Regions from separate parts of the Halobacillus sp. ABD4_316 genome, predicted to be linked through region 2. Evidence: riboswitches for the same ligand, from Rfam matches in the RefSeq annotation. Region 2 holds a riboswitch; each other region holds the start of a gene.
What was found. A riboswitch is a leader RNA that binds a small molecule or an ion and turns the genes downstream of it on or off. The one in region 2 is predicted to bind S-adenosylmethionine.
Positions count from the first base shown of each region.

Region 1: another riboswitch for S-adenosylmethionine. It lies ahead of ACXAJH_RS04475 (homocysteine S-methyltransferase family protein); the one in region 2 lies ahead of msrA (peptide-methionine (S)-S-oxide reductase MsrA).
Region 3: another riboswitch for S-adenosylmethionine. It lies ahead of ACXAJH_RS12090 (methionine ABC transporter ATP-binding protein); the one in region 2 lies ahead of msrA (peptide-methionine (S)-S-oxide reductase MsrA).
Region 4: another riboswitch for S-adenosylmethionine. It lies ahead of ACXAJH_RS02025 (phosphoadenylyl-sulfate reductase); the one in region 2 lies ahead of msrA (peptide-methionine (S)-S-oxide reductase MsrA).

Region 1 is NZ_JBSWZA010000001.1:818,854-826,657, reverse strand. Features, by position in the region: gene ACXAJH_RS04480 (amidohydrolase) at 360-1,991, shown strand; gene ACXAJH_RS04475 (homocysteine S-methyltransferase family protein) at 2,052-3,101, opposite strand; SAM riboswitch class I at 3,274-3,378, opposite strand; gene ACXAJH_RS04470 (DJ-1/PfpI family protein) at 3,729-4,352, shown strand; gene ACXAJH_RS04465 (hypothetical protein) at 4,402-4,899, shown strand; gene ACXAJH_RS04460 (hypothetical protein) at 4,988-5,314, opposite strand; gene ACXAJH_RS04455 (hypothetical protein) at 5,494-5,856, shown strand; gene ACXAJH_RS04450 (sodium/glutamate symporter) at 5,856-7,277, shown strand; gene ACXAJH_RS04445 (DUF4367 domain-containing protein) at 7,423-7,804, shown strand, end outside.
Region 2 is NZ_JBSWZA010000003.1:167,510-175,313, forward strand. Features, by position in the region: gene ACXAJH_RS13400 (DUF4190 domain-containing protein) at 1-140, shown strand, start outside; gene ACXAJH_RS13405 (peroxiredoxin-like family protein) at 181-834, opposite strand; gene eutH (ethanolamine utilization protein EutH) at 860-1,975, opposite strand; gene msrA (peptide-methionine (S)-S-oxide reductase MsrA) at 2,365-2,838, opposite strand; SAM riboswitch class I at 2,961-3,081, opposite strand; gene ACXAJH_RS13420 (AIM24 family protein) at 3,221-3,913, opposite strand; gene ACXAJH_RS13425 (DinB family protein) at 4,046-4,582, shown strand; gene ACXAJH_RS13430 (Na+/H+ antiporter NhaC family protein) at 4,866-6,347, opposite strand; gene ACXAJH_RS13435 (GNAT family N-acetyltransferase) at 6,524-7,039, shown strand; gene ppc (phosphoenolpyruvate carboxylase) at 7,276-7,804, shown strand, end outside.
Region 3 is NZ_JBSWZA010000002.1:1,039,912-1,047,715, forward strand. Features, by position in the region: gene ACXAJH_RS12060 (acyl-CoA dehydrogenase family protein) at 1-1,313, shown strand, start outside; gene ACXAJH_RS12065 (arsenate reductase family protein) at 1,552-1,911, shown strand; gene gcvH (glycine cleavage system protein GcvH) at 1,996-2,379, shown strand; gene ACXAJH_RS12075 (toprim domain-containing protein) at 2,508-2,855, shown strand; gene ACXAJH_RS12080 (thioredoxin family protein) at 2,865-3,173, shown strand; gene ACXAJH_RS12085 (TlpA family protein disulfide reductase) at 3,306-3,725, opposite strand; SAM riboswitch class I at 3,824-3,924, shown strand; SAM riboswitch class I at 4,089-4,202, shown strand; gene ACXAJH_RS12090 (methionine ABC transporter ATP-binding protein) at 4,281-5,306, shown strand; gene ACXAJH_RS12095 (methionine ABC transporter permease) at 5,299-5,967, shown strand; gene ACXAJH_RS12100 (MetQ/NlpA family ABC transporter substrate-binding protein) at 5,991-6,833, shown strand; gene ACXAJH_RS12105 (carboxymuconolactone decarboxylase family protein) at 6,900-7,265, shown strand; gene ACXAJH_RS12110 (YuzK family famiily protein) at 7,492-7,632, shown strand.
Region 4 is NZ_JBSWZA010000001.1:360,386-368,189, forward strand. Features, by position in the region: gene ACXAJH_RS02015 (DAK2 domain-containing protein) at 1-972, shown strand, start outside; gene ACXAJH_RS02020 (sulfite exporter TauE/SafE family protein) at 1,177-2,085, opposite strand; SAM riboswitch class I at 2,183-2,285, opposite strand; SAM riboswitch class I at 2,483-2,597, shown strand; gene ACXAJH_RS02025 (phosphoadenylyl-sulfate reductase) at 2,685-3,413, shown strand; gene sat (sulfate adenylyltransferase) at 3,428-4,573, shown strand; gene cysC (adenylyl-sulfate kinase) at 4,579-5,187, shown strand; gene cobA (uroporphyrinogen-III C-methyltransferase) at 5,189-5,965, shown strand; gene ACXAJH_RS02045 (sirohydrochlorin chelatase) at 5,982-6,725, shown strand; gene ACXAJH_RS02050 (NAD(P)-dependent oxidoreductase) at 6,733-7,365, shown strand; gene ACXAJH_RS02055 (uroporphyrinogen-III synthase) at 7,340-7,804, shown strand, end outside.

The DNA.
Region 1 (7,804 bases), on a different contig from region 2:
TAAAAAAACGGCGTCTGTATGGATGATGATGCAAAGATTGCCGAGACCTGCACAGAACGGCTGACCCGAAAGCGGATCAGCCGTTTTCCTGTATAAAGGACCCGGGTGTTTAAAAAGAAGAACGGAGCAGAGTAGACGAATTATGAACATACAGGGGAGGTTTGGAAGAGGAAATGTGTGCATGATGGATGAATAGGGTGACCTAAAAGAATAGGAGCAAGGAACCCGGTGTAAAGTCTCTTTTTGGTCATTTTTTCCTCATGTTATACTATCCTCTTCATTACTTAAGGGGAAAATGGACATCAAACCATTAGAACCTTTCCCCCATGACCTAGACGATTACAAGAGGAGACATGACCATGCAGACGATTTACTACGGAGGAAATATTCTTACTATGGAAGAGGAAAATACGTTTGTCGAATCGATTTTAATCGAGGATGGATGGATTAAACGTAAGGGCGCACTTCAGGAAATCGAGAAGGAAGCACATCCATCAGAGGTGGAAAAAGTGGACTTGAAAGGGAAAACGTTAATGCCTTCGTTTATTGACCCCCACGGGCATATCTCTTTTGTAGGTCCGGTTTCCCGGATGGCAGATCTGAGCGGCTGCGAAAACTATGAAGATGTCAAGCGCACGCTTCGTCAATACATAGAGCAGCAGGAAGACGAACAAGACGGAGTGATTATTGGGTTTGGCTATGATCACACGATATTGGATGAGGGACACCACCCTGCCAAGGATATCCTGAACGAGATCACAGATCGACCTCTCTTTGTTTTTCACGCTTCCGCTCACATGGGTTGTGCTAACGACGCTCTTCTGCAAATGGCAGGCGTTGATTCCGAAACGGAGGAAGTCGAAGGTGGAACCATTGGCCGGATGGCAGAAAGTATGGAACCAAACGGATATTTTGAGGAAACAAGTCTTTCATTAATTCAACCGTATCTGCAACAAGGGATGGAAATGGATGCTTTGAAGATGGTGGAAGAAGGACAGAGCGTTTATATACAGAATGGGATAACAACTGTGCAGGATGGAGCCGCCTCTCAGCAGTTCGTCGAGTTGTGTAAAGCCTTAGCTGAAGAGGACCGACTGCTTATTGATGTCGTATCCTACCCTCTTATGGACACCAATCCGAATGAGATCTTTGCATCCAACCCTCTTTATGCGAAGCAATACCATAAACGCTTGAAGCTTGGTGGATACAAAATGTTCTTAGATGGCTCTCCGCAGGGGAAAACAGCCTGGCTTACGGAACCTTATGAAGGAGAGGAAACGTATAGAGGCAGTGCCTGGTACAGCGATGAGCAGGTGAAGCAGTTTACAAAACAGGCAGTTCAAGACGATGTTCAATTGTTAACTCACTGCAATGGAGATGCAGCAGCCGATCAGCTGCTGAGAAGCTATAAAGCTTCTGTAGAAGAAACGGAAGATCCGGAGAAAGATGTGCTCAGACCGGTCATGATTCACTGCCAGACCGTCCGTGATGATCAGCTGGATGAAATGAAGAAGATTGGAATGATCCCCTCTATGTTTGTTGATCATACATATTACTGGGGAGATGTCCACTTGAAAAACCTCGGTGAAGAGCGGGGAAACCGGATCAGTCCGGCTAAATCAGCCATAAAGAAAGGTCTTCCTGTCAATTTCCATCAGGACGCTCCTGTTATCAAGCCGAACATGCTTCAAACGATCTGGAGTGCTGTGAATAGAAAAACGAGAACAGGAGTAACGATTGGAGCAGAACAGCGTACGACCGTGTATGAAGCTCTTCAAGCCGTTACGATTCATGCCGCCTATCAATATGGAGAAGAAGAGACAAAAGGAAGCCTTCATGCAGGGAAGCTAGCTGATTTGGTCATCCTTGATCAGAGCCCCTTCCAAGTAGACCCCATGCAGATCAAAGAAATACAGATTGAAGAAACAATTAAGGAAGGACGCACCTTATACAAAAGGGAAGAAAACCAGGGGAATCCAAATGCATTGTGAGCCTTGCCGTTTTCGTTTTAATAAAGCCGCCTGTCCAAGTAGGACAGGCGTTTTTTTTGCTTAGGCTTTTGTTTTATACGATGTTATATGATCCTGCAGCGTGTCATCACTGCCGAATAGGAAGTGTTTCTTCATATCTGGTGAATACGTGGAGTTTACAGCTGTGCGTCCGACAGTTTCGACTACTTCACGAAGCATAGCCGGAGACGCTCCACAGCAGAGTCCCAGGTAGTTCACACCGATACCGTGAGCTTCCTTAGCCCATTCCGCCAGTTCATAGCGGTTCGTATAGAGCGGGTCGAGAGATGTTGGGAACGTTGTTTCCGTTGGGAGCGTGCAGGCACAGCCACCGTCCGGCAGGTTGAAGAAAGTAGGATGCTCCTCCGTTGTCCGGTAAGGGATTGGAAGGGCCCCAACATAACCGTCCACGGTTTTACGGATTTTCTCAACGTACGGCTGCATCGTTGCCGGACCGCGGAAACAGTTCATTCCTACAACGAGCGCCCCTTTTTCTTCTAATAAGCGGCAGGCCTCTTCGACTTCATAGCCATCCCGCAAGACGTTCTCCCCCATCAGACCGAATGTGATGACAGCAGGGAGGTCCTGCTTTTGAATTTCTTCAAGAGCAATCAGAGCTTCTTCATAGTAGTAGAAGGTTTCACCATTCACGAAATCTACACCTTCCTCTTTACACCAGCCGATCATCTCTGCAAACATGCTCCTTGTTTTCTCAACAGCTTCAGGATCATCCGGATTGAACAGGTTGGTATTGGAAACGTTCCCAGCCACAAGAGCTTCTTCCTCTGGATGCTCTTGAGCCACCTCTTTAGCCAGACGAATTGCCTGACGGTTGAGCGGTTCCAGTAATTCTTCTTTTCCAATAATTCTCATTTTTTCGCGGTGACCGTTATACGTGAATGCTAACACAACGTCGGAGCCCGCAAGCATATAGTCTCGATAAGTCTGTTTGAGTGCCTCCGGGTTATCCAGCGCTACTTCCGGTACGAAGGATCCAGCTTGTAAATAGCCGCGGCGCTCCAATTCAAACAAGTAACCTTCTCCACAAATGACGGGTCCATCCTGTAACCTCTGCTCTAATGATCGTTTCATTTCACAACAACCTTTCCATTTGGTATTGAATAAATATATTAGAAAGCTCATCCTTCTAAAGGAATATGCTGACTCACAGATTCTGATGGAGCTCTTTTTAACAGAAGAAGTGGTGTATATTTCCATTAAAAAAAGACCTCCTTTGATAAGGGGCCTTCCATTTATCTAAGACTCCTTATCTTCAAGGCAGTATAACTGCCTTCTGGATTTAGCACCGTGCCAATGGCTGGTTGCTGAGGTATCAAAGGGCCAGTCCCTACACCTCTCTGGATAAGTTCGTATGTAATTTTTAAAGCAGCTGATCCGTTTGATCAACGTGTATCCTTTCGCTTGCGTTATACATTACAGGAAAATATAGTGAGAATCAATAGAATTTTCGGAAAAAATACACCGGTATTTAAAAGCGGAAGTTAAGAAGGCAGCGCCGTTTCGACGATAATGGGAAAATGAACGTAGACTTATAGGTGGAGGGGTTCTCTTCATTATGAAACTTTATACAAGGCATTTCGTAGTCCCTTATAGAAGGTTTTGTATGGGGGAGCAGGCGATGTGTTCTGTCTTAACAGGAATGGTTTTTCTGTCTTAGGGGTTGTGGTGGGAAGTGCGTAAAAAATGGAGGTTGGTAGAATGAACGTTTATGTCTATGCTTTAGATACCTTGGCAGACTGGGAACTTGGCTATGTAACCGCTGAGTTGAACTCGGGGCAGTACTTTAAAAGAAGACGGGAAGATGTTTCACTTCAGGTGGCAGGGGCAGGAAAAGAAACAATTACGACAAAAGGAGGGATGAGGATTACACCTGATATAACCACGGATGAGATCCTCCTTTCTCCTTCGACCGTTTTGCTGCTGCCTGGAGCAGATACGTGGAACCGATGTATCCATCAACCCATCATACATAAAGCAGCGAAGCTTCTGGACTGTGGGGCGACGGTTGCTGCCATTTGTGGGGCCACACCGATGCTTGCTGAAGCCGGTTTGTTAAACAATCGTTTCCATACCAGCAACAGTCTTGAATATCTTAAAATGGTCAGTCCGAACTATGATGGGGAGGCTTATTATAAGGACGTAAAGGCCGTAGCGGATCAGAACCTTATAACAGCCAGCTCTGCAGGAGCCCTTTTATTTGCGAATCTTATACTTAAGCACTTGGACGTTTTTTCGGAAAGAACCCTGGAAGCGTGGTATACGTACTTCAACACAGGTGATCCCCGGTACTTTTACATATTGATGGAAACCTTAGAGAAATAGATTCAATAGAAGATGAAAGTGTTGTCTCAAGGTGGGAGAGGAGGAGAGCATGTACAAAGCAATCCATTTTCTATTCATCATTCTTATCTTTATTGTGTATCATGTCGTATCATTCGGAGATACTCCCGCTCCTTTTGGGGTAGGCGTCAAAGAGTTGGGAGATCAGACAACGAGGGTCGAAGAATATAATTGGAGAGGAAGCACCGTTCATCAAACTGTTATAAGCTGGAAGTCGCTGGAGGACAAGCCGGAAGAACTGACGTATCTCTGGGTGAATGAAAAACAATTAAGACAAATGTATGCGGCCTTCCTTTCTTATATCCTGCTATTGTTCTATTTCCCTCTATCTAAACTTATAAGATTGAAATCCAGCATCAAAGAGAGGGATACGAGTCTGAATCCTTTTTGGAAGGGAGTTTTATTTATACTGGGTACAGGCGTCTACACAGCCGTATTGATCACCGGCATTGTGCAATACCAAGAGCTGTTGGATGAAACCACTCGCTTACTAGCTGAACTGGAGCCACTAATGCATCAGGATGAGTGAAGACATTTCAGATTACATCACGAAAAAAAGGGAGCACGATAAAAGTGGCTCCCTTTTCTTTGTTCAATGAGAGGGTCGATCTATACGTTTACTCTGTCACCCTGGTGACCTTGCTGATCTGCATAGGTTCCTCCTGCAGCGGAAGGCCTTTTTCGACACTTCCTACATCACATAGTGGAATGAAACTGGTTGTCCCAGGTACAAGTAGATCATCGATTTCAAGAACATAGTCTTCCAGTCCTCGATACCTGCCGACAAAAATGCCTGCTCCTTCTTCTACGAAGAAAGTGATGCCAATCGTATCTCCGCAGCGGAAACGGCTGGAGATGACATTAGCTAGTCCAGTAACACAGCAGCTGCAGGTGATTACATCCACATCGGGATGACAATCCTTTTTACACGGTTTATGATTCATACCATATACCTCCTCAATATCAAGATAGTTCATTCTATGACAGGATATGAACTATGGTATAGATGAATATCACAGTCGCTGAAAAGATAGAGAAGCAGATGGGTTTTCTATTATTTTTACTAAGGCAGCCGGAATAATACAGACCGAATTATACATGTAGGTAAAGCATTCCCCATTCGATGATGAAACGTAAACCTCGTTCTTTGCTGAAGTTACCCATGGTCGAAGTTCATTTCGTTTTCAATTCGGCTTTTGTTGATGAATCGTATAAGGCCACAACCCCCTCAGAATCCACACCTCCAAAAAATCATCGATTTCGTTCAGGAACAGTGCCTGTCATCAGGTTCAGGAAAGAGGATGATTTCCATAGAGGGGATCGGTTGGGATCTAGGATAGGAGGTATAAGAAAGAAAGACTTTTCAAAGGAAATGATTGAAAAGTCTTTCTTTTTTCATAAGCGTTTAAAACTCTTTTTTCAGCGGGAATCGGGGGAAAAGGTTATTCATGAATTGAAGTTTAAAAACAGCGGGGTGATGGGATAATGAGTCCGGAACAAATAGGTTTTGCGCTATTATACATTGGTGTATTTCTTATCATCGGGAAGATTATCAGAGTAAAAGTGAAAATATTTCAGGATCTTTTTCTGCCGGCATCGATTATCGGCGGCTTTATAGCTTTATTATTAGGTCCGCAGGTGCTTGGGAAAATTGCAGCCCAATTTGTGTCAGAAGGGCATTTCTTAACGAACGGCATTATGACAGATACGATTATCCAGGTTTGGTCAGCCCTTCCAGGGTTAATGATTAACGTAGTTTTTGCTTCTCTCTTCTTGGGAGCGGCTATGCCTAAATTGAAAGACGTCTGGACCTACGGCGGCCCTCAGCTTGCCTTTGGCTGGGCCGTCGGGTGGGGACAGTATGTCATCGGCTTGTTAGTCGTACTGCTGATTTTAACACCCTTTTTCGATATTCCAGCGATGGCCGGTGCTCTTATTGAAGTGGCTTTTGAAGGAGGACACGGTACAGCGGCGGGAATGGCAAGTACATTTGAAGAGCTAGGTTTTTCAGAAGCCTTCGATTTAGCGATCGGCCTGGCCACTGTGGGTGTTTTATCAGGGGTCATCTTTGGTATTATCTTGATTAACTGGGCGGTCCGGAACAACAAGACCGAGGTCATCAAGGATGTTGATGGATTTTCTGAACTGCGGAAGAGTGGCATTATGGAATATCAGAATCGTGAACCTGCCGGGAAAATGACTCTCCGTCCTGAATCCATCGAGCCGTTATCCTTTCACCTCTCCATCATTATGATCGCCATTCTGATTGGCTGGGGTATTTTACAGGGACTGATCGGACTTGAAAGCATCACGATTGCCAATTGGACAGGATCAAGCTTCATGACATATATTCCATTGTTTCCGGTTGCTATGTTCGGCGGCATTATCATTCAGATTTTCTTTAACAAAAATGATAAATACAACTTGATTGATCGGAGAATGGTGAACCGCATCCAGGGGCTGGCTCTGGACTTGTTAATTATCTCAGCCATCGCAACGGTTTCCCTGGAAGTGATCGGGGACTATCTTGTGCCTTTCTTAATTTTGGCTGTGGCCGGGATTTCATGGAACCTCTTCAGCTTTATTTTCCTTGCTCCCAAGATCATTCCAAATTACTGGTTTGAACGAGGGATCGGAGATTTTGGTCAATCCATGGGGGTGACGGCCACGGGCCTTCTATTGATGCGCATCGTCGATCCGGACAACGAGTCCCCGGCATTTGAAGCTTTCGGATATAAGCAGCTCGTTTATGAACCATTTTTAGGAGGTGGCCTCGTCACCGCACTTTCTGTCCCATTCATTGCCGGGGTCGGTCCGTGGGCCGGACTTATTCTCGCTTTATGCATGACGGCCCTGGGTATATTGGTCGGCATTTTCCATTTTGGGAAACAAAAAAATCAAGAGTAGACAAGGAAGCTGCTTAAACGCAGCTTCTTTTTTTCGTCAACAACGTTTGATATGTTCTAAAATAAGGAATCATTTACTAAATTTTGAAACTGGATACCCCTGGTGTTCGTAGAGTCAGGAAAGAAGAAGAGGTGGAGGTTGTTTCATGATCAAAAAGGTTTCCATTGTCTTTGCTGTTCTTTTTTTTACTGCAGGATGCACATCTTCCCAGTCTTCTTTAGACCATGAAGAAAATACCACAACGAAAGATGATGTATCGAAAGTGCTCACGCAGCTGTTCACAGGACCGGGAGAAGAGGTTAAAGAGTTGTATGAAGAAGGCAGTTATGAAAAGGTTCATGCCTATTATACGGAGCAGTTCGCACCCTATTTAACGGAGGATTATATGGATCAGGCGATGAAGACGAATCTGCTTACAAGGTATCACCAACAAGCGTACAGCAGTGAAGTGAAGATGGAAGTGGAAAATAAAGACATCCAGCAAAGCGACGTAGCAACAGATTATATTTTTGATTACCAGGTGAATG
Region 2 (7,804 bases):
GCGAAGAGGAGGAAAAAGAAAACGGCCGGCACTTTGCGACGGCAGGAAAAATCTGTTCCATCATTGGCATCTGCATCCAGGTCAGTGTCCTGCTGATGCTGGCAGCCGGCTTCTACCTTTTCGGATTTTTCCACTCATAAAAAAACGCCCTCCACATCCATGGAGGGCATCTTTTTGGACTTATGCGTTTACTTTTTTCAGCTCTTGGAGAACTTCAGAAGGTTCTGCACGGTCTTTATAGTCAGATTTTGTATATTCGTATACAACCGTACCATCTGTATCAATAATGTAGGTAGCGGATACTGGAAGCGTCCAGGAATCGTCTCCATTATGCTTGTCTACATTCAATCCTTTATCCTTATACACATCTACAAGATAATCCGGAAGCTCATAAACAAGGTTGAACTGCTGAGCAACTTTGTTTCCAACATCACTCAAAACGTGATACTCCAGGTCGTTTTTCTCCTGAGTAGTCATGGATTGATCCGGCGTCTGCGGGCTGATAGCAATCAGCTGAGCTCCTTCATTATGAATATCATCCATGATTTCCTGATAGGCACGCAGCTCCATGTTGCAGTAAGGGCACCAGCCGCCGCGGTAGAAAGTTACGATAGCAGGACCCTGCTTCAGCTGTTCGGAAAGCTGAACCTGACCACCTTTGGCATCTGGAAGGATGAAGTCCGGGGCTTTTTCTCCTTTGGAAAGACCGTTCCCCTCTTCAGAGGCTTCCAATTCATTAATGGCGTCGTTCATTTTGTCCTGAACTTCCTGGGAGGCATTCTGTTTGAATTTCTCGATGTATTGGTCAAATTGTCTGCGCATATCTGTCGTCATTTGAAAAACTCCTTTATGATCAATTTCAATCTTCATTATACGAAGAATCTTCTTCTTCATAAAATGAAACGTCTTGTCTCGTTAGAATCAGGGCTAAACTCACAGCAAGAATACCTGCACTTAATTTGCCCACGATCACCGGAAGTATCATGTCCGGCTGGACGCCGGCCACAAATGCGAAGTGGCTTCCGAATACGAATGCTCCGCTGACTGCAAAGGCCGCATTGATGGTCTTCCCTCTATCGTCCATGTCCTTCATGACGGCAAGCATCGGCAAATGATGAGCAAGCGATGCGATGAATCCTGTCATCGATACCGCGTTCATCCCGAGACGTCTTCCCGCACGGGTGAGCACTTTTTCGCCGTGCCTGCTGATAAACGCCACCAGCGGATAAGCCCCTGCAAGTGTGACAGTGATTTTACCCACGATGAGCATCCCTTCTGATAACGGAGCCATACCGGGGAGAACCGTTATACCTGTTAACGTTTCAATAATGATGAGAGCAAGCCCTGAAATAATAATGATTTCGACCGCTTTGCCGAAATAGGAAAACAGACGAATGGTCAAGGCTGTGAAGAGCCAGAGACCGGCGGCGATGAAAAGGGATAGAATCATGGCCGGAAGCAGATTTCTAAGCATCCACCCCGGTTCATAGCCGGCTGTCCACCCGCCGATGAAACAACCGATTGGAATCGTCACCATTCCTGCAAGAATTCCCTTTGCGAAAAAAGGATGATCTTTTTTTGCTACAACGGTCAAGGCAACTGGAATGGTAAACACAAGCGTAGGGCCCATCATCGTCCCAAGCAGAGCCCACGAAAAAACAGCCGCTTCTTTGTCTGCCGCGAGCGATTCCGCCAGAGGATAAGCCCCCATATCAATGGCAAGCAGCATAGAAGCAAACATCGAAGGATCAGCTCCTGCAGCCTGGAACAATGGAGTGACGACCGGCGCGAGCCATCTGGACAGCACCGGGGCCAGAGAGATGATCCCCACCATGGACAAGGCCAGAGGACCCATCATCATAAAGGCTTCATAAAAACGCCATCCTAAGGCAAGGCGGTGATTCAATATGTAGTAATCAAGAGCTCCAAGAACCATAAAGGCGCACATGACCATAAGGATGATATCATTCAACACAGCCTCTCCCTCCTCTCTTCATCTCCTCCATTCTAGTGAACTTTCCCCCATAAAAAAAGCCCCCTCACTGAGGGGCTCTGGCTGTAGAAAAATCCTGTGTTAACCAGTTAAAGTTGTCCATTAGTCGTGGGAAGGGCCACTTTCCGCTTATCGGTAGATGCATGCCGCGGGCGTCACCACCGAACGCTCCTCGTGCCGACGTTAAAATATAGAGGAGAGAGTTTGTGCCCTACGCAGGTTCTCAGATTCAAAAGAACGGCACGGGCTGCGCTGTTGCGCACTTGCGTGGAAAGGGAAGGGGCTTTCGCTCCTGGCGGGAAGAAAGAAAAAAGCTTGTAAAGAAACAGGGGTTTCTCTACAAGCTGAGCCCCTCAGTGAGGGGCTTTTCATCAGCCGATGGAACAGGCAGCGGAGCCATGTTTTTGAATGTACTTCTGGTGATGCTCTTCTGCTTCAAAGAAAGAGGAAGCCTCTTCCACCTGTGTAGCGATTGAACGCTTGAAGATGCCTTTGGCACTCCATTCTTTGATTTTCTCTTCTGCAATGTACTTCTGGCTTGCATCTGTATAGAAGATCACTGAACGGTATTGATGTCCTACATCAATGCCCTGACGATTTACCTGTGTCGGGTCGTGAGCTTCAAAAAAGATATTGACCAGTTTGGCATACGTAATGACAGCAGGATTATATTCGATACGGACAGCTTCCGCATGACCGGTATTTCCCTGTTTCACTTCTTCATAGGAAGGGTTTTCGAGATGTCCCCCGATGTAACCGACGGTTGTTGCCGTTACCCCTTCGAATTTCTCAAAAAATGCTTCTACTCCCCAAAAACATCCTGCGCCGAAAATTGCTGTTGCCATATCTACATCTTCCCTTTCCTTTAACGCAACTTCTATCGAGAGCCATGACGGGTATGCTGATATGCAAAAAACCCCTTTTCTTATCCACATAAGAAAAGGGGTTCGTATCAATCCGTACGATCCTCTCATCTTTTAGGATGGTGTTCATCCTACAGGAATTGGCACCGTTCTCGTCAATCCGTGGATTGATTCGATGGTTGCCGGGCATCAAAGGGCCAGTCCCTCCGCCTCTCTGGATAAGAAGTTTCCGTTATTTATTTAATGTTGATTATCAATATACTACGTTTCAGTAACGAAGTAAAGGATAAATGATGATTCTTTTTGTATCATCATTGTATTCACACTTTAGCATGACTATGCCAGTCCACGCAAAAGAAAAGTCTTACTGACTGCCTGTTGTTTCAATTTCTTCATACGGCTGGACGATGACAAAACCTTCTCCTTCGAACTGCATTTGAATAGATTCCCCGCTTCCCCGTCCGATAAACGTTTTAAAGCTTACATCCGTCTTGAAATTCGGCTCCAAATGCCCGGACCAGGCTACGGTCGCATGAGGATCCGTAATAACCGGTTCTCCCGGGCGTACGAGCAATGTCAGTGGTTCGTAATGGGAGGTGACAGCCACACGTCCGCTGCCATTCAAGGTCACGTTAAACAGACCGCCGGAAACCATCCCGGCCACTTTTTTCATCAGCTTGATATCCCAGTCGATGCTCGGCTCAAAGGCGAGAAGATCGTTACCGTTGACTGTAATGGTTTCATTATCCAAGTCAAAAATCGTAATCTTTTTCCCCTGATCAGCGAGATACAAACGTCCGCGCCCTGTCGCTTTCATCAGCGAACTGCCTTCTCCCGTCAACGCCTTCTTGAACATTTTTCCTACACCGTGCTCCAGAATCCCTTCTCTCTCAAACTTGATATTCCCATTATAGGAAATCATGGCCCCGGATTTCGCCCAGACCTGATCCATCAGGTTCACCTCGAGAATACGCGGGGTTTCCAGCTCAAAATAATCATTTTCTGAATCATCCTGTTTCGTCGCCCTGATAAACTCCTCAATCGAATAGTCTGCCATGACAGATTCCTCCTTTTATGTAGGTTATAGTTCTATACCACACCCCGGGGTGGGTTAGACCATTTATGAAACCTTTGTCTATCGTTTTACGTTTACAATGGAGGAAAGGTTTCATCACCACCTGGCAGGGGAATGATGATTCTATTTGATCTATTCAAACAACCTAAGGACGAGGAGGACCTGTTTATGTATGGTCTTGATGAGAAAAGAAAACAGCTGTTGGAGTATGCTCATTCCGTCTCTGACGAAATGGCAGCACGGAAGCCCGGGGAAGGAAAATGGTCGGTCCTTGAAATTCTGGAGCACCTGTACCTGATGGAACAACTTGTCGTCTACCAGATCAAGCAGGCAGTAAAGCAGGGAGATATCCAGCAGACTTCCGAAAAACCGATCCACCGGACGACGGAAAGGGACTACAAGGTGGAAGCCCCTGAGTCCGTCCGGCCTGAAGGTACGTTCCAAACGATTGCAGAAGCCGAGGGTGGATTGAAAAAAACAAGGGAAGCTACGTTATTCCTCATTCATAACAAAGATGAAGAAACATTGAAGAACCGTGTGTTTCCCCACCCCGCTTTCGGAGACATGGACTTGGTGCAGTGGATTGAATTCATCGGCTGGCACGAACTCCGCCACCTTGATCAAATGAAAGAAACTGTGGAAGCTTTATAAACCCGTAGAAAAACACGCAGAGGTAAATCTCTGGCTTGAAATTCCCCGCTTTTTATCGGGCCTTCAGGAACTGAGACCACTCCCTTTCTGCGGAGGAACTTGGCTGGGTGGTCTTCCTATACAAGTGAACCGAGGCCGTGCCCGCGGTAAGTATCCGCCGATAAGTGGAACGTGACCAGGCACACCACCTACAGATCTACTGGATGGCAAGTCAAGTCTCTTGTCTACAGTTGAAAAGCGCAGAGACGAATCTCTGCGCTTTTTCTATCTTTGACGATCCTGTTTACTTTTCAGGCTTCACTTCTTCGCCGTTCTTCCCGGTGTAACGGAGCCCCCATCCTGTCCATGCTGCGATCAGCATAACAAGCAGAAGGAGCCATCCTTGGAACACATACGGGAATACTTCACCAGGCGAAACGACGGGGAGGAAGTCATACTTGTCTGCCGCTCCCTGAACCGTGGCCCAGGCAAGCAGGACACCACCACTCCAAGGGAAAATATACCCCAGGGAAGAGGTCACTGTATCCAGGAAGTTGGCCCGCCGGTATGGATGAATATTCAATTCCTTCCCGATTTTCCTCACAAACGGAGCCGCTGCAATTTCCGCCGCTGTGTTGATTGTGATGAAGGCATTCAAGAAAGCTACAATACCAAAGATGGCGAGTTCAGCTCTGCGGACTACACCATTGATGATGCGGAGGAAGAAGTTCTTAATCACTTCCATCGTCCCTCCTACTTCAAGCATGTAAGCCGCCGCAAGAATGAACAGGATCAAAACAGCCATATTGAAATATCCGCTGATTCCATCAATTAGGGCCCCTTCAATCACAGGGTCCCCTGCTTCATTAAAATGAATATACAGCACTTCCTTTAAGGATATGCCACTCAAATATATGAAAGCCACGGATGCAAGAATCCCCCATGATAAGGACGTCAGAAGATGCTGGCCTCTCAGCGCCAGTATAAGAACGAGTACAAATGGCACCAGCATCAACAGACCGTTGGGTGACACCTGGCTCTGCAGGTCATTGATCACCTGCTGGCTTCCTTGTTCCCCACCGCCGCCGAAAACAATGAAAAGAATCATTGCCGGAACAGCAGCCGCCATGGAGTATTTAAAACGGGAACGGACAACTCCAGGGACATCCGCTTCCTGTGTCGTTGCAGAGACGATCGTTGTGTCAGAAACAGGCGCCAGGTTATCCCCGAATACAGCTCCACTTAAAATCGCTGCAACAAGCAGCACCGGATCCGCTCCTAATATGACACCAGCTGGATACATAAGCACACCGAACGTGGCTACCGTACCGTATCCAGTTCCTACGGCTGTGGAAAATAAGCCGGCGAGCAGAAACGTAATACCGACGAAAGCTCCACCTTCCAGCCCTGTTTGGAAGCCGAACCAGATCAGACCATCCACCAGTCCTCCGGCAGACAGCATATTTGCAAACATGCCGGCCCAGAACCAGGCAATGATCGAAACGATCCCTACCGGCTGAGCCATCCCTGTAATCAGACTCTGCGCATAATCTGACCATTTCGATTTAGTAAAGAACAGACCGAGGCCGATTCCAATCACAATTCCTAAGACAAGCCCCTGCTCTGTAACAAGACCTGCCACACTTAAGACAATGGCCCAAATGATAAAGAAAACCAAAGGAATCGTTGCAGCAAATACCCCGCCATGGAACTCCAGGCGTTTGATTTCTTTTTCTCCTAAGGCTTCATCGATGACTTCTTCATTTCTTCCCTCTTGATCAGCCATCTGATTCCCTCCTCAACAATTACTTAACCTTGTATAGTTTACCACCTGATATGATGGAATATAAACAGCTGAATTGTTACCACTTTAAAGCAGATCAGGATATCATCTGGAAAGCACAGAAACCTCTGATCAGTAATAGTATCTGAACAGACCATTGGTTATAAAGGAGTTATATTATGAAATTAAGGCCGGCAAGGATGGAAGATTTTGAAACGATCAGTCAATGGATCAGGTCAAAGGACGAGCTGAAACAATGGAGCGGCTCCGGTTTTGAGCACCCCCTCTCCTTGAGCCAGTGGGAAAAATACTTGAATGAGGAGGACCGTCAATCGTTCACAGCTCTGTTGGAAGACAGCCCGGCCGGACACATTTCCATCGGCCGGATCGAACCTCTTAAGACAGGAAGAATCGGTCGTGTGATAACGAATCCCGAACACAGAGGAAAAAAGGTTGCTGCACGGATGCTGCGTGAAATCACAACCTACGCCTTCGACCGACTTCATCTGGAGAGCGTCACCTTAGGCGTTTTCGCCTTCAACACCCCGGCTCTCCGGGTATATGAAAAAGCGGGGTTCTCATTCAAAGAACAAGATAAAAATAAGGAAATGACGGAGACCCAGCCTTGGCACACACTGGAAATGTTCCTCACCAAAAATGAATGGAAAAATCAGCGGATGTTTCCATATCATTGATATCTTTGTTTTCTGCTTCAAAAAAAATTAAAATAGAAAAGAAGGTTCTTTACTCAGAGTAGAAGGTAGCGCTTACATGTCTATGGCCAGCACACTTTACGGAAGCATTCCTTCCCCCTTGCTGCTTCCATATAAAAGCACAGGGTACTGCTGAACATTTGACTATACAAATAATTCTGATAATATTATGAAGCACAATACTATCCATTTTACAGATCTGACAGGAAGGTGAAATTGTGACAACGCTTAACAGTACAAACGACCACACGACTCCCCTGAGGAGAGATATCCGTTCCCTTGGACAAATGCTTGGAAACATTCTTGTCCATCACGGCGGTGAAAAGTTATTAAATAAAGTAGAAACCATCCGCCAGCTGACCAAAGACTTACGCCAAAACCCTGAACAGCATACTTATAAACAGCTGAAACAAGAAATCCAGAGCCTCGAGCCTCCTATGCGCTCGCAGGTCATCCGCGCATTCTCCATCTATTTCCATCTTGTGAATATCGCTGAGCAGAACCACAGAATCCGCAGAAGAAGAGAATATCAACTCCGTGAAGATCATGGGGCACAGCCTTTTTCATTGGAAAGTGCCGTGGTTAATTTGAAAAACAACAACTTTTCCAAAGAGTTGATTCAAGATGTGCTCCACGACCTTTCCCTTGAATTGATCATTACCGCACACCCGACGGAAGCAACCAAGAGAACTGTGCTCGAAATCCAGAAACGGATTGCTGCAATCCTTCAAAAGCTGGATCACCCGC
Region 3 (7,804 bases), on a different contig from region 2:
ATGCACTTGGAGCTAAAACGACAGCGAAGCTTAATGAAGCTGGCACCCACTACATTTTGAACGGGGAAAAACAGTGGATTACCAACTCCGCCTTTGCTGATGTATTTGTTGTGTATGCCAAGATTGATGGAGACAAATTCACAGCATTTATTGTAGAGAGAGAGTATCCAGGTGTATCTACCGGTCCGGAAGAGAAGAAAATGGGAATTAAGAGTTCTTCCACCCGTACATTGATTCTTGAAGATGCAGAAGTTCCGGTGGAAAACGTCCTTGGGGACATCGGAAAAGGCCATGTTATTGCCTTTAACATACTGAATGTTGGTCGCTACAAGCTGGCCATCGGTGGTGTTGGCGGAGCGAAACGGGCGATTGAACTGTCTGTGAAATACGCCAAAGAAAGAAAACAGTTTAAAACTCCGATTGCACAGTTCCCATTGATCCAGGAGAAAATTGGTTCGGTTGCCGCAAACACGTATGCCAATGAAAGTTCCGTTTACCGGACCGTCGGGCTGTTTGAACAGAGCATGGGCAAACTTACTGATGAAGAGCTGAAAGACGGGGCAGCTGTTGCGAAGGTTATTGCTGAATATGCGATTGAATGCTCCTTGAATAAAGTGTTCGGTACCGAACTGCTCGACTTTGCTTCCGATGAAGCCGTACAAATCCACGGGGGTTATGGTTTCATGGCGGAGTACGAAGTTGAAAGGATGTACCGCGATTCCCGGATCAACCGTATTTTTGAAGGAACGAATGAAATCAACCGGATGATCGTCCCGGGTACACTGCTTAAGAAAGCGATGAAAGGGGAACTTCCTCTCCTCCAAAAAGCTCAGACACTCCAGGAGGAAATCATGATGATGATGCCGGAAGAACCTGGTTTGGAGCCATTGGAGCAGGAGAAGTATTTAGTTAAAAATGCCAAGAAAATCGGACTTCTTGCCGCCGGCCTTGCCGCTCAGAAGTACGGAGAAAAGCTCGATAAAGAACAGGAAGTGCTCGTCAATATCGCTGATATGGTCGGTGAAATCTATAACATGGAATCAGCCCTGCTTCGTACGGAGAAAGCCATCCATCGTTCTGGTGAAGAAAAGAATAAGCAGAAGCTCCTCTACACGCAGGTGTATGTACAGGAAGCCTTTAACAGAATCGAGGCCCATGCGAAAGAAACGTTGATTGCGTCTGAAACCGGCGACTCCCTGCGTATGATGCTTGGTGCTCTTCGTAAACTGACACGTCATACACCGACGAACGTCATTCCGAAGAAGCGGGAAATTGCCCAGGGATTAATTGAGTCCGAAAGATATTACGTATAAATCAGTGACCAGCCCGCACTTGAAAGTGCGGGCTTTTGGCATGTAGAGAGGAAGGGATCCTCTCCTCACAGGGACATTCAATTTTCCCGGGAAAAAGTGTTTTTGGAGGCATTTGAATAAAGAGAAGGAAGGATGTAAAAGAATGAAAAAGGAATTGGAGGGAAAAGTAATTTTCAATGAAAAGATTGTCTCCATTGTGATAAAATAAGACGTAACAAGTTGGAAGGAGGAGGAGCATATGCCTGTTACCTTCTACTGGTACCCAAACTGCGGTACTTGTAAAAAAGCGAAAAAATGGCTGGATGATGAAGGGGTTCCTTACGAATCTGTACATATTGTTGAACATCCCCCTTCACAGGAAGAGTTGAAGGACCTCACGGCCAGGAGTGAACGACCGGTTAAGAAATTTTTCAACACCAGTGGGAAGAAGTATCGGGAGTTAAACCTGAAGGAAAAGCTGAAAGATGCAGATGAAGAAGAAATGCTGCGCCTGCTCGCTTCAGACGGGATGCTCATCAAACGGCCCATCGTCACTGATGGAACAAATGTCACTGTTGGTTTCAAAGCCGATGAATTTGAAAACGTCTGGGGCCGATGAGCAGAACATTGGAAATAAAAGCAGAAGGCTTTTATGTTTATAACTGTCATTAAACAAAAACAAGAACTGTGGAGGTAATCGAATATGAGCTTACCAAAAGATCTACGTTATTCTCAGGAACACGAATGGGTGAAAGAAGAAGGAGAAAAAGTCAGAGTCGGAATCACGGATTTTGCTCAATCTGAACTTGGCGACATCGTTTTTGTTGAGCTTCCTGAAGTGGGAGAAGAACTAAAAACAGACGAGCCTTTCGGAAGTGTGGAATCTGTAAAAACCGTTTCCGAATTATATGCACCGATCAGCGGTAAAGTTGTAGAAGTGAATGAAGATTTGGAAGACAGCCCTGAGTTTGTGAATGAGTCTCCTTATGATAAAGCCTGGATGGTTGTTGTTGAACCAAGCGATTCTTCAGAAGTTGAGCAGCTGATGTCTTCTGAAGAATATGAAGCGATGATTGATGAAGATTAATCAAAACAAGTAAGCCCGTTGTACAGGCAGGACTGATGATTCCTTGTCTGACATGATCGTGCTTGATCTTAATCATGTTCAGACCATGCCATATGGCATGGTCTGTTTCTATATAGTAGGTGATGAAGATGGATGGAGAACGGATTTTGATTGTTGAAGGGATTACAGATAAGAAGAAATTGAACAAAGTACTGGATGAGAAAATCGAAATCATCTGTACCCATGGGACGCTCGGTATTGAGCGAATGGAAGAAATGATCTTTGAACATAACCTGGATGAACGATCGGTCTATATCCTTGTGGATGAAGATGATTCCGGTTTTAAACTACGGAAGATGCTGACAGAGGAACTTCCGCACGCAGAGCATATTTATATTGATAAAGCCTTTAGAGAAGTGGCGGCTACTCCCGAGCCGGAACTCGCCCGTGCCCTGTTAAGCCGTCATTTCAGCGTGAAGTCGATGTATTTAATTTAGGAGGAAGCTTTGCAGAATTTAATACAAAATGAGGCAGCCTGGGTGCTGTCCTCGGATGAAAAAACGATGACATTTATTCACAGCCCTTTTTGCGGGACGTGCCACCTTGCCCGCAAGATGCTGATAACGTTGGAAGAGATGTATAAAAAAACACTATTCTCGGAAATGAACGCCTCTCTGCATCCTGCATTGATGGAACAATATCGAGTGGAAAGTGTTCCATGCCTCTTGATTACCCATAAAGGAGAAGTTCTTGAAAAGGTCTATGCTTTTCAATCCGTCCCACACATGTATGAAAAGATCATTCCCTATCTATAACCCGCCTTTATTCCCCGGGAAATGACAAGATAAAAACGGTAAAAAACCCGTCCTGCATAAACAGGGCGGGTTTTATTCATCGGCCGTATGACCAGTGATAAGCGGGTGGGAGGCCTTCCGCTGTTTTGATGATTAAACAATTTCCCCCAGGGACTGGACGATATCGAGAAAGGAAGCTTTATCACCGAACGATTCGTGGACCCTGCCTTCCTGATCTATGATAATAGTGGAAGGGACGCCCTTGCAGCCGAACGTATCGTATAAGCTTCGCCCATCATCAATCAAGGTAGGCTGGTTAAGAAATTTTTCAGCATATTCCTTTCCGGCATCAGGGCTGCGTTCACGACCGGGAACGTTAATCGTAACCAGCTCCACTTTTTCTTTGTCCATCGTTTCAAAGAGCTGCTCTTTTTTAGGTAAGTCTCTCCCGCAGTCAGGACACCAGGATGCCCAGAAAGTCAGGACGATCACCTTTCCGAAATGGTCGCTCAGACGATAGGTGGAGGGCTGATTTATATAAGAAAGCTCAAATTGAGGAGCACGTTCCTTCATGATTTCATCTCCTTACTGTAAAAATATACCTGATTATTATCTTTGACGTCCGTATAGACTCCATGCTAACATAACATATAATTTCACAGCGACATCATAACTTATCCAGAGTGGTGGAGGGACTGGCCCTTTGAAACCCGGCAACCGGCAAAAGCACGGTGCTAAATCCTGCGGAGCGTAAAGCTTTGATAGATGAGATCCACTAAAGTCTCTTCTATTTTAGGAGAGACTTTTTTGCATATCCAGATGTTCTTCTTTTCTGAAAAGTGGCTCATTTATGTTGACACGCTGGTGGCAGAGTGCTAAAATCCACTTTGTAGTTATGAAATGAATTAAAGCAGTAATAATTTAATAAGCTAAAATCTCTTATCCAGAGTGGCGGAGGGACTGGCCCTACGATGCCCGGCAACCAGCAGGTGTAACCGACCTGTCAAGGTGCCAAATCCTGCAGAGCATAACAGCTCTGACAGATGAGAGAACAGAAGATACATTGTTATTGAAACGCCATTCTGTTCTCGAACAGAATGGCGTTTTTTGAATGGGAGGGAACACATCATGATTACAATTAAGGATCTTTCTAAAGTTTTTCAAACGAAGGATCGGGAAGTGAAAGCTGTTGATGGCTTAAGCCTTACAATAAATAAAGGGGAAATCTACGGTGTCATTGGTTATAGTGGAGCGGGTAAAAGTACTTTTATCCGGCTGTTGAACCGACTGGAGGATCCAACAGAGGGCAGCATCCACGTCGGTGATCAGGATTTAACGGGCCTCAGTAAGAATAAACTGCGTATCGCCCGCCAGGATATCGGAATGATTTTTCAGCACTTCAACCTGCTTTGGTCCAGAACGGTTTATGATAACATCGCTTTTCCGTTGGAAATTGCCGGTGTACCAAAGGAAGAACGGAGCAAAAGAGTGAACGAACTGATCGATCTGGTCGGTTTATCCGGCAGAGGAAACTCCTACCCATCCCAGTTGAGTGGTGGACAGAAACAGCGTGTAGGAATTGCCAGGGCGCTGGCCAACAACCCGAAAGTCCTCCTTTGTGATGAAGCGACATCCGCTCTGGATCCGGAAACGACAGACTCCATATTGGATCTTCTTGTAGACATCAATGAAAAACTCGGACTGACCATAGTTTTGATTACTCACGAAATGCATGTCATTCGTAAGATCTGTCATCAGGTGGCAGTCATGGAGCAGGGGAAAATCGTTGAAAAGGGAGATGTTCTGGACGTATTTCTTCATCCAGATCAGCCAGTGACGAAGAAATTCGTCGATCAGGTGATGGGTGATCAGGAAAAAGAGCACTCTCTGAAATTGATCAAAGATAAGTACCAGTCCGGAAAAATTGTCCGGCTGCATTTTGTAGGAGAGAGTACCAACCAAGCGCTGATCAGTGAGGTCTCCAGGAAGTTCGTCCTGGATGTGAATATTCTTCACGGGAAGATCACGCAGACGCAAAAAGGAGCTTACGGAACGATGTTTGTTCAGTTTGAAGGAGACGATGAGGAAGCAGCCCGGGCAATCGAATATATACGCTCGACTTCTGTGGAAGTGGAGGTGAACCCGGATGCTTAATGGATTACTGCCAAACGTACGCATGGAAGACATGATTACAGCAACAAATGAAACGTTGTATATGACTCTGATTTCCGTAGCCGGCACATTTATCCTCGGGATTCTGCTCGGCCTGCTGCTTTATTTATCTGGTCCGGGAGGGCTCTGGCAGAACAAAGTGGTCAATGCAGTGACAGCTTCTGTCGTAAACATTTTCCGTGCCATTCCTTTTATTATATTGATCCTGCTTCTGTTCCCGTTTACAGACTTCTTGATTGGAACGATCCGCGGTCCGAACGCAGCCCTTCCGGCGTTAATTATCGGAGGAGCTCCGTTTTACGCGAGACTTGTTGAGATTGCATTGAAGGAAGTGGAAAAAGGTGTCGTAGAGGCAGCGAAGGCGATGGGGGCTAAATCATCAACGATCATCTTCAAAGTCCTGCTGCCTGAATCCATGCCTGCCCTTATTTCAGGAATTACGGTGACCGCCATTGCACTGATTGGTTATACCGCCGTGGCGGGTGCGATTGGTGCCGGTGGTCTTGGAGACTTTGCTTATTTCTACGGTTTCCAGCGTAGTAATTTTGATGTGGTCTTCATTTGCACGGTGCTTATCATTATTATTGTGTTTATTTTCCAATTCATCGGTGATTATGCTTCCCGTAAATTGGACAAAAGATAAAAAACAAAAGGGAGAGATTATTCATGAAAAAAATCTGGACAACAGCGGTTGCGCTGTTATTCGTTCTTGTTCTTGCCGCCTGCGGTTCTTCTGAGGAAGATTCCTCCAGCGGTGAAGGAAATACGGAAATTACAGTAGGAGCAACAAGTGTTCCTCACGCTGAAGTTCTTGAAGAAGCAAAGCCGCTTCTTGAAGAAGAAGGGATCACGTTAAATATCGAGGAATACCAGGATTACATCCTTCCAAACCAGGATTTGGCCGAAGGACGTATTGATGCAAACTATTTCCAGACGATTCCTTATATGGAACTTCAAGAGCAGGATAATGATGATTACGATTTTGCCAATCTCGGCGGGATTCACATTGAGCCGATCGGTGTGTACTCCCAAAAGTATGACAACCTTGAAGACGTAGAAGAAGGTACCGAGTTCGTCATGAGCCGTTCTGTATCCACCCACGGCCGTGTATTGACACTTCTTGAAAAAGAAGGGTTGATCAAACTGGATGAGAGTGTAGAAAAAGTGGATGCCACGGTCAATGATATTGTCGAGAACCCTAAAAACCTTCAGTTTGATACCGGCGTGGACGCAGCCGGCCTTCCTGAAGTGTACAACAAAGAGGAAGAAGTCCTTGTAGCGATTAACACGAACTACGCGATTGAAGCGGACCTTGTACCAAAAGATGATGCGATCATCCTTGAAGGGACAAACTCCCCTTATGTGAACGTCATCGCTGCTCAAAGCAAAGACGAGGACAACGAGGCACTGAACACGCTAGTGGAAGTCCTTCGTTCTGAAGACATTCAAACCTTTATTGAAGAGGAATACGAAGGAGCAGTTATCCCTGTTTCCGACGATTCTGAATAACGGATAAAATAAGTGACTGCGGTTGATACTAACCGCAGTCACTTATTATTTATGGGAGGTTTTAACATGCAGGATCAGAATATGACGTGGACGCAGACATATTTACATGATTATAAAGAAGGAATGGGTGTCTTTGCGGAACACATGCCTGAAGTCGCCCACCAGTTCAGTCAATTTTCCCAGGAATGTTTTAAAGCCGGAGAGCTTTCACAAAAAGATAAGCAGCTGATGGCTCTCGGAATCAGTATCGTGGCCCAGGATGAATACTGTATGATCTACCACACCAAAGGCTGTGTCGATCAGGGAGCTTCGGAAAGAGAGATCATGGAAGCTTGTGGAGTCGCCGCAGCTTTTGGAGGCGGAGCAGCTCTCAGTCAAGCTGTTACCCTTGTCCAGGACGCCTACAGTGATTTAACGAACAACGTTAACTAATTGAATTATTAGAAAATTAAAGAAAAACAAATGTATTAAATGGAAATGCAATTATTAAACGCTTACATCGGTCCGCGGGTTCGCATATGAATGAAAATGCGGTTTCAGAAGATTTTATACAGGGTAAAGGTTTGTGGTAACCTAAATTGTGTAAATAATCTGAAAGGGTTGATTCGTTATTAATGACCATCTGCAGTTGAATTTCACCGCTGAAATGGAAAAGGCAATGCATCAGTCTCACAATACGAGTTATGCGGAGTACAGCCGTAGACTGGACACTCGGCTGGAAGTAGAACAAAAGCGTCAGCGTGAATTCGAACAAACTCAGAAAATGCATGCCCAGGTGGACCGTCAATTGCATAGATAATGTTTAGGAACGAATCAATCAGGTGGCTTTAGTCACCTGATTTTTTCATGTTATACTAATGTAGGAAAGTGAGAATGAACATGTATCAATGTCCAGGTTTCCCTCTCCTTTTACCAGTGGGAAAAAGTTGATTACAAATAAAAAATGATTTAAGATTATAATGAGAATAAAT
Region 4 (7,804 bases), on a different contig from region 2:
TTCATGAATACCGAAGATATCCATTACGGCTATTGTACGGAGTTCATGGTGAAATTCGAAGAGGATAAGCTTGCTGAGAATCCTTATGATGAAGAAGCTTTCCGTAATCAGCTGAGTGAATTCGGTGATTCCCTGCTCGTCGTGTCTGACGAAGAACTGGTCAAAGTTCACGTCCATGTCGAGTACCCGGGTGAAGCTATGACGCTTGGACAGAAGTATGGAAGCCTGATCAATATGAAGATTGAAAACATGAGGGAGCAGCATACGTCCCTCGTAGGTAATAAGAAAGAAAAAGCCGTGCCTGAGAAAAAAGCGCCATATGGTATTGTCACCGTCAGTATGGGCGAGGGGATGAAGAAACTTTTCGAAAGCCTCGGAGCCACAGTAATCATCCAGGGTGGTCAAACGATGAATCCTAGTACCCAGGACTTATCGGAGGCTATTAAAGAAGCGCATGCAGAACGTGTGTTCATTCTTCCGAATAACAAAAACATCGTGATGGCAGCAGAACAGGCTGCAGAGATGGCGGAAGCGGAAGTGGCTGTCATCCCGACGAAGACCATTCCTCAAGGGATGAGTGCTATGCTTGGTTTCAATCCTGAAGCAGATCTCGATACGAACAAAGAAGAAATGACCAGTTTGATGTCAGAAGTGAAGACGGGGCAGATTACCTATGCCGTCCGGGACACCCAGATTGACGGACTTGATATTGAAAAGGGTCATTTTATGGGGATTTCCGACGGGAAGATATCAGCTACCGATAAAGACGCCCTCACAACAGCGAAAACACTGCTGAACCAGATGATTGATGAGGATGAAGATGAAATCCTTACTATTCTTACAGGGGAAGATGTGGACGATAAGGATGTGGCTGAACTGGAAGCTTATGTGGAAGAAACCTTTGAAGATTTAGAGGTGGAAATCCACCATGGTGGCCAGCCGATTTACAGCTATATCTTCTCTATCGAATAAAATGCAGCGCTTCTGGATTTAGAACAGCGTTCGCAGGCTGTCGGGATTTTTCCCGGCAGCCTTTTGTAATGGTCTATGGTCTGAATGCAGGAGCGGAGATGAAAGAAATGGTTTCACAGAGGATATTGATCGACCATTAGACAAACGCCTTGGCGGTTTGTTTTCTAAGCTTGTCATTCTATAAGCTGAAAGCGCAGTTCTCCATTAGAACTGCGCTTTTTTTAACCGTGTTTCCGTCTGCGGGTGCCGGTGCCGTTGAATATATTTTCGAACTGAGAAGATAACGGCAGCAGCATATCCGGCAAGAAGCAGGCTGTAGATGATAACTAAGGTCTGTTCACTCCATGTGGCATAGGTGAGCAGGGTCCGGCTGTTCGTCAAAATGATAAATCCACCCGCCGCTACCCCAAGCACGAGAGGGGGGAGTTTTTTCACAAGCCAGGCAGCGAGGGGGGCTGCAATAACGCCACCGATCACAAAGGCGAGCACAAGCATCCAGCTCAGCTCTTCCCACCCAAGGAAGATCAGGAAGCCGGCCGTAGCAGATAAAGTAACGATGAATTCACTTGTATCTACGGTGCCGATGACTTTTCTGGGAAGGATTCCTTTGCTGGATAAGAGAACAGGTGTATTTACCGGCCCCCAACCCCCGCCGCCCACGGCATCAAGAAAACCGCCCAGAAAACCTAAGGGAAACAAGAAGCGCCGTCGAAATGGTCTTTTTTCTGTATGCAAGGGCTTCACTCGATTCATCAGTAAAAAGCGGATGACCACATAAACGCCAAGCCCTAGTAAAAAAACGGAAATGTACGGACGGATCAGCTCACCTGGAATCCAGCTGAGCAGAGCAGCCCCGGCAAAGGCACTGATCCCTCCGGGGAGAGCAAGAGTCAAAACGAGACGCTTATCCACGTTGCCGAATTTATAATGGGAAAACCCGGAAGCTGCCGTTGTAGCAATCTGGGACAAATGAATAGAGGCGGAGGCCACCGCCGGAGCCATTCCATAGGCGAGGAGGATGGTGGAGGAGCTTAAACCAAATCCCATTCCGAGGGCTCCATCCATCAATTGAGCAAAGAATCCAACCAGTGAAAATATAAGTAATTTCTTCATCGTACCTCTCCTTTTGATTAAACACATAAGATTACTTGGTTTTAACCATGAAGAGGCACAAAAAAACCTCTTCATCCAGAAGAGGTCAAGCTTCCTCTCCTTATCTTTCAGACCACCGTCTGCTGGAATGAGCACCTTTTCCAATGTGAGGTTGCTGCGGGATCATCAGACCAGTTTCCTCCCCCGGCTCTTTATAAGGATATATGTAGCCCGCGCTGAAAGCGGAATTCCTAAGTACATGAATAATATATTCAAAGCTAAAACATGGATGACGATTTGTCAATGGTTTACAATAAAATAAACAGAAAACTAGTAATATTTAAAATGCATGTTGACATATCTTTAAATCGGGTCTAATATTTGAATCAAATCTTTTGAACAAAATCTGGAAACATTTTTCTTATCGAGAGAGGTGGAGGGACTGGCCCTTGGAAGCCTCGGCAACGGATCTGTCGTCATGAACAGAAGCTGTGCCAATTCCAGCAGGTGATCAACACTTGGAAGGATAAGAAGAACGGTTGAATCATGTATAATGACTCTCCTTTCTTCTTACCATCAGAAGAAAGGTTTTTTTGTTGAAGATAAGAAAGGAGGAGCTTATGAATACGAGTGCACCGACATATGGAACATTCACCGGGGATCCTTTACTTCATATGGATATTGATGATGGACACAAAGGGGCAGAGAGTGTGATTCAATGGGCTTACGGGCATTATGGAAAACAGCTCGTTTATGCGTGCAGCTTCGGTGCTGAAGCGATCGTACTGCTTGACTTCATTGCAAAGGCACAGCCGGATGCCGACGTCGTTTTTCTGGACACTGGACTTCATTTCCAGGAAACCTATGATTTGATAGACAAAGTGAAAAAGAGGTATCCGGATTTGAACATCCATATGAAAAAGCCGGAATTGACAGTGGAAGAACAGGCAGAGGAATATGGTCCGGCCCTTTGGAAAAGGAATCCCGACCAATGCTGTGCCATCAGAAAAATCAAACCGCTGGAAGAAGCCCTGACAGGAGCGGCGGCCTGGATGTCGGGATTAAGAAGAGAACAATCTGCAAGCCGGAGTCATACGAACTTCGTCAACAAGGACGAACGCTTCCAGTCCATCAAGGTATGCCCCTTAATTCACTGGACATGGGAAGACGTATGGACTTATATCCGACTAAATAGCTTGGATTACAATGAATTACATGACCAAAGCTATCCAAGTGTCGGCTGCATCCCCTGCACAGCGAAAGCGCTGGATGACGGCCGTTCAGGAAGATGGCAGGGATTTGATAAAACCGAGTGTGGACTCCACACAGCGGGAGATACGAAACAATAAAGGAGAGATGAATGATGTCCATTATTCAACCGCATGGCGGGCAGTTAATCAATCGTTTTACAGCACAGCCGGATACGCTTCCGGAACAAAGGATCGAGCTTGATGCGATGGCGTTGAGTGATATCGATTTAATCGCTAATGGGGCATACAGTCCGCTTCAAGGATTTTTAACAAGGGAAGATTATGATCACGTCGTTGAAAATCTTCGTTTGAAAGACGGCACTCCCTGGAGTCTCCCGATCACACTGCCTGTTTCTGAAGAGCAGGCCCGTTCGTTACATGGTCAAGCGGCTCTTGTGAAAGATGGGGCAATCTACGGTGTGATCGAAATCGAAGACATTTACAAGCCGGATAAACAGAAAGAAGCTGCAAAGGTTTACTTAACGACAGAAGACGCTCACCCGGGGGTCAGTAAACTTTACAAGCGCCCGGATTATTATGTCGGTGGCAGAATTGAAGTATTCCATCGTCCGGAGCGGGAGCATTCAGACCATTACTACCTTGATCCCGAAGAGACAAGAGAACGATTCCAACAGGCCGGATGGGAAAAGGTTGTCGGTTTCCAAACGCGTAATCCTGTTCACCGTGCTCATGAATATATCCAAAAAGCGGCCCTGGAAAGCGTAGATGGACTATTTCTGAATCCGCTCGTAGGAGAAACGAAAAGCGACGATATCCCGAGTGATGTGCGCATGAGAAGTTATGAGGTACTCTTGGATGAATATTATCCGGAAAACCGGGTGACGCTGGCTGTTTTTAATGCGGCCATGCGCTATGCAGGCCCGCGGGAAGCCATCTTCCATGCGATTGTCCGGAAGAATTTCGGCTGCTCCCATTTCATAGTCGGGAGGGATCATGCAGGTGTCGGCGATTACTATGGTACATATGACGCTCAAAAAATCTTCAGCCACTTTGAAGAAGGAGAGCTGGAAATAACCCCGGTCTTTTTTGAGCACAGCTTCTACTGCAAAGCCTGTGAAGCAATGGCTTCTCATAAAACCTGCCCCCACAGCAAGGAGCATCACGTAATTTTATCAGGAACAAAAGTGCGCGAGCTGCTTCGGAGCGGCCAGAAACCACCGAAAACGTTCAGCCGTCCGGAGGTCGTGGAAGTGCTGATTGAAGGGCTTAAACAACAGACAGCGGATGTAAAGGGGTGAATGGAATGGCAACGAATTTAACATGGCATGAAGCTGCCGTCCAAAAAAAGGATTACCGGAGTAAAAATGGTCATTTCAGTGGTGTGCTCTGGTTCACCGGTCTCTCAGGGGCTGGTAAATCCAGCATTGCCAACCATTTGAACCGCCTTCTTTTTGAGCACGGCATCCAAACCTACCTGCTTGACGGGGATAACGTTCGTCATGGATTAAATCGGGATCTTGGTTTTTCTGAAGCCGACCGGACAGAGAACATCCGTCGGATCGGTGAAGTATCCAAATTGTTCACAGACAATGGTTCCATCGTTTTGACGGCTTTTATTTCTCCATACAGGGAGGACCGTGACCGGGTCCGATCCCTTTTGGAAGAGGAAGAATTCATGGAAGTCTTTGTCGACTGTCCTGTGGAGGAATGTGAAAGCCGGGATCCTAAAGGACTGTATAAAAAAGCAAGGGCTGGGGAAATCTCCGGTTTTACCGGGGTGGATGCTCCTTACGAGGCACCGGTGAATCCGGAATGTGTCGTTCGGTCTGACCAGCATTCCATCCAAACCTGTGCGGAACAGATTTTTCAACTTCTTATTGATAAAAAGTGGCTGAACGACAAGGAGGGATAACGTGACCAAAGTATATATCGTAGGTGCAGGTCCTGGAGACATTGATTTGATTACCGTGAAAGGTCTTAAAGCTGTCCAGAAGGCTGATGTTGTTCTGTATGACAGGCTCATCAATCAGGATCTTCTTGAGGAAACGAAAGCAGGGGCAGAGCTCGTCTTCTGTGGGAAAAGGCCCGATCATCACGCACTGTCCCAGTCAACCATCAATCATCTTCTTGTCAAATACGCCCTTCAAGGGAAAGTGGTCACACGCCTTAAAGGAGGAGATCCATTTGTGTTCGGCCGCGGAGGGGAAGAAGCAGAAGCTCTTGCAAAAAGGTCCATTCCTTTTGAGATCGTTCCAGGAATTACATCCGGGACGGCTGCCCCTGCGTACGCCGGCATTCCGGTCACCCACAGGGAATACAGCTCGTCGGTCGCTTTCATATCCGGGGTCAGTAAGAAAGGAACAGATGAAGAAGCGTACTGGGAGCGGGTCGTCAAAAGTATGGATACGCTGTGCATCTACATGGGTGTCAAAAGACTTCCGGAGATTTGTGATCGGCTGAAAAAATATGGGCGGTCTCCAGATACGCCGATGGCCCTTATCCAGAATGGAACGACGAACAGCCAGAAAATGGTAAAGGGAACAATCGATACGATTGTAGAAAAGAGCCGTTTTATCGAAAACCCTGCCATGATCGTTGTGGGGGAAGTGGTGGAGCTGAGCAGCCACCTCCAATGGTTCGACCCGGCCGGTGAGGACGCCCGTGTATCTGCGGAAACGATTGTAGGCTAGGAAGAGGAGGATGAGGATGGAAGCTGTCCTGTATGTAAGTCACGGAAGCAGAAAAAAAGCAGCCACCACCCAGGCAGAGGACTTTTTACACCGTGCAGCGGAAGCGCATGATCTGCCTTATGAGATTTGTTATCTGGAACTCGCTGAACCTGATATATCAGAAGGGGTGCGGCGCCTTGTGGAAAGGGGAGCATCCAGCATCGTTGTACAGCCGGTCCTGCTTTTGAGTGCTGGTCACTATTATAAAGATATCCCTGAAGAGATTGATCAAATCTCCCGCCTTTACTCCGGCCTGACGTTTTCCTATGGAGAACCTCTGGGAGTGCAGCCATCGATTATAAAAGCGCTCGCTGAACGTGTGCAGGGAACGGATGTACCGGTTCAAAAAGGAACGAATATCCTCTTGGTGGGAAGAGGAAGCCGTCACCCGGATACACCTCAAGCCGTCAAAAAAATTGCGCAGCTTCTGAAGGATGAAATCAATCATTCCCACGTGGAGGTCTGTTACCTCGCGGCTCTTTCCCCGCGTTTTCCAGAGGCTTTCCACCGGTCCATCGAGGATTACGAACATACAATCGTTGTGCCATACCTTTGGTTTACCGGTGTATTGATGGAAGAAATTCAAGAGGAAGTCTATCAGGCTGTCCAACAAGGATATTCAGCTGCTGCCGCCCATCATCTGCAGGATCACCCGGCGATGGAACATTCACTTCAATTCAGGGTGAAGGAAGCGCTGAACCGAATGTCCAGAGCGGAGTGAACGGTTAATGAAGCCTTTATCCATCGATTTACACAAAAAGAAGGTCGTTATTGTCGGAGGTGGCAGAGTAGCAGAGAAGCGTTTGAAATCTCTCTTGTCAGAGGGTCCGGAACTGACGGTGATCAGTCCGGAATTGACAGAAGCCCTTCGTCAGTTATGGGAGAAGGGGGGATTTGAGTGGAAGCAGAAGACTTATTTCAAAGGGGACGCGTCCGGTGCTTTTCTGCTCATTACGGCTGCTGATCAGCCTGAGGTGAATGAACAAGCGGCGGCTGAGGCCGGAGACGTTCCGCTGCTCAACCGTGCAGACAATGGAGGCGGGAATGTTCATTTTCCTGCCCATATGAAGAGGGGAAGACTCTCTGTTTCTGTCACAACAAACGGGGCCAGCCCTTCGTTGTCAGCCGAAATTAAACAGAGGTTTGAAGAGCAGTTTCCGGAGGATTACGGGAGTTATGTCGATTTTTTGTTCACGTTAAGGAATGAACTTCGACATGCCGGCTTTTCATCTGACCGGAGGCGTTTTTATCTGGAGGAGGGATTGAAAGAATCCTGTCAATCCAAGGTGAATCAGCAGTTATTGCTGGAAGAAATACATAAGGAGAAGGAGGCGGATGACTGTGAAAGGTCTGGCCGGTAAAAAGATAGGGGTGGCAGCTGATCGGCGCGCGGATGAAATTGCCAGGCTGATTCGTAATATGGATGGACGCTCCGCCGGCTATCCCATCCAAGGCTCTCAGCAATATAATCAGGAAACGGCCCGTCGGGATGTTCATCATTATTTAAAAAAGCCCTTTGATTATGTTTTGTTAACGACTGGTATAGGGGCTCGGACATTGGAAGAGGCTGCTGCAGGCATTGGTCACCGCCGTTCATTTGTAAAAAAATTATCTGATGAAATCCTGGTCATCCGCGGTCAAAAAACTGCTGACTGGTTGAAGGAACAAAACCTCGCTTATGAATGGATCGCTGAAGACGGGACAATGGCAAAGCTGTTGTCCTATATGGAGAATAATACCGCAAAAGCAGGAAAAAGTGTGTTTTTACAAGCCTATAACCTGGATGATGCTGCCTTAAAA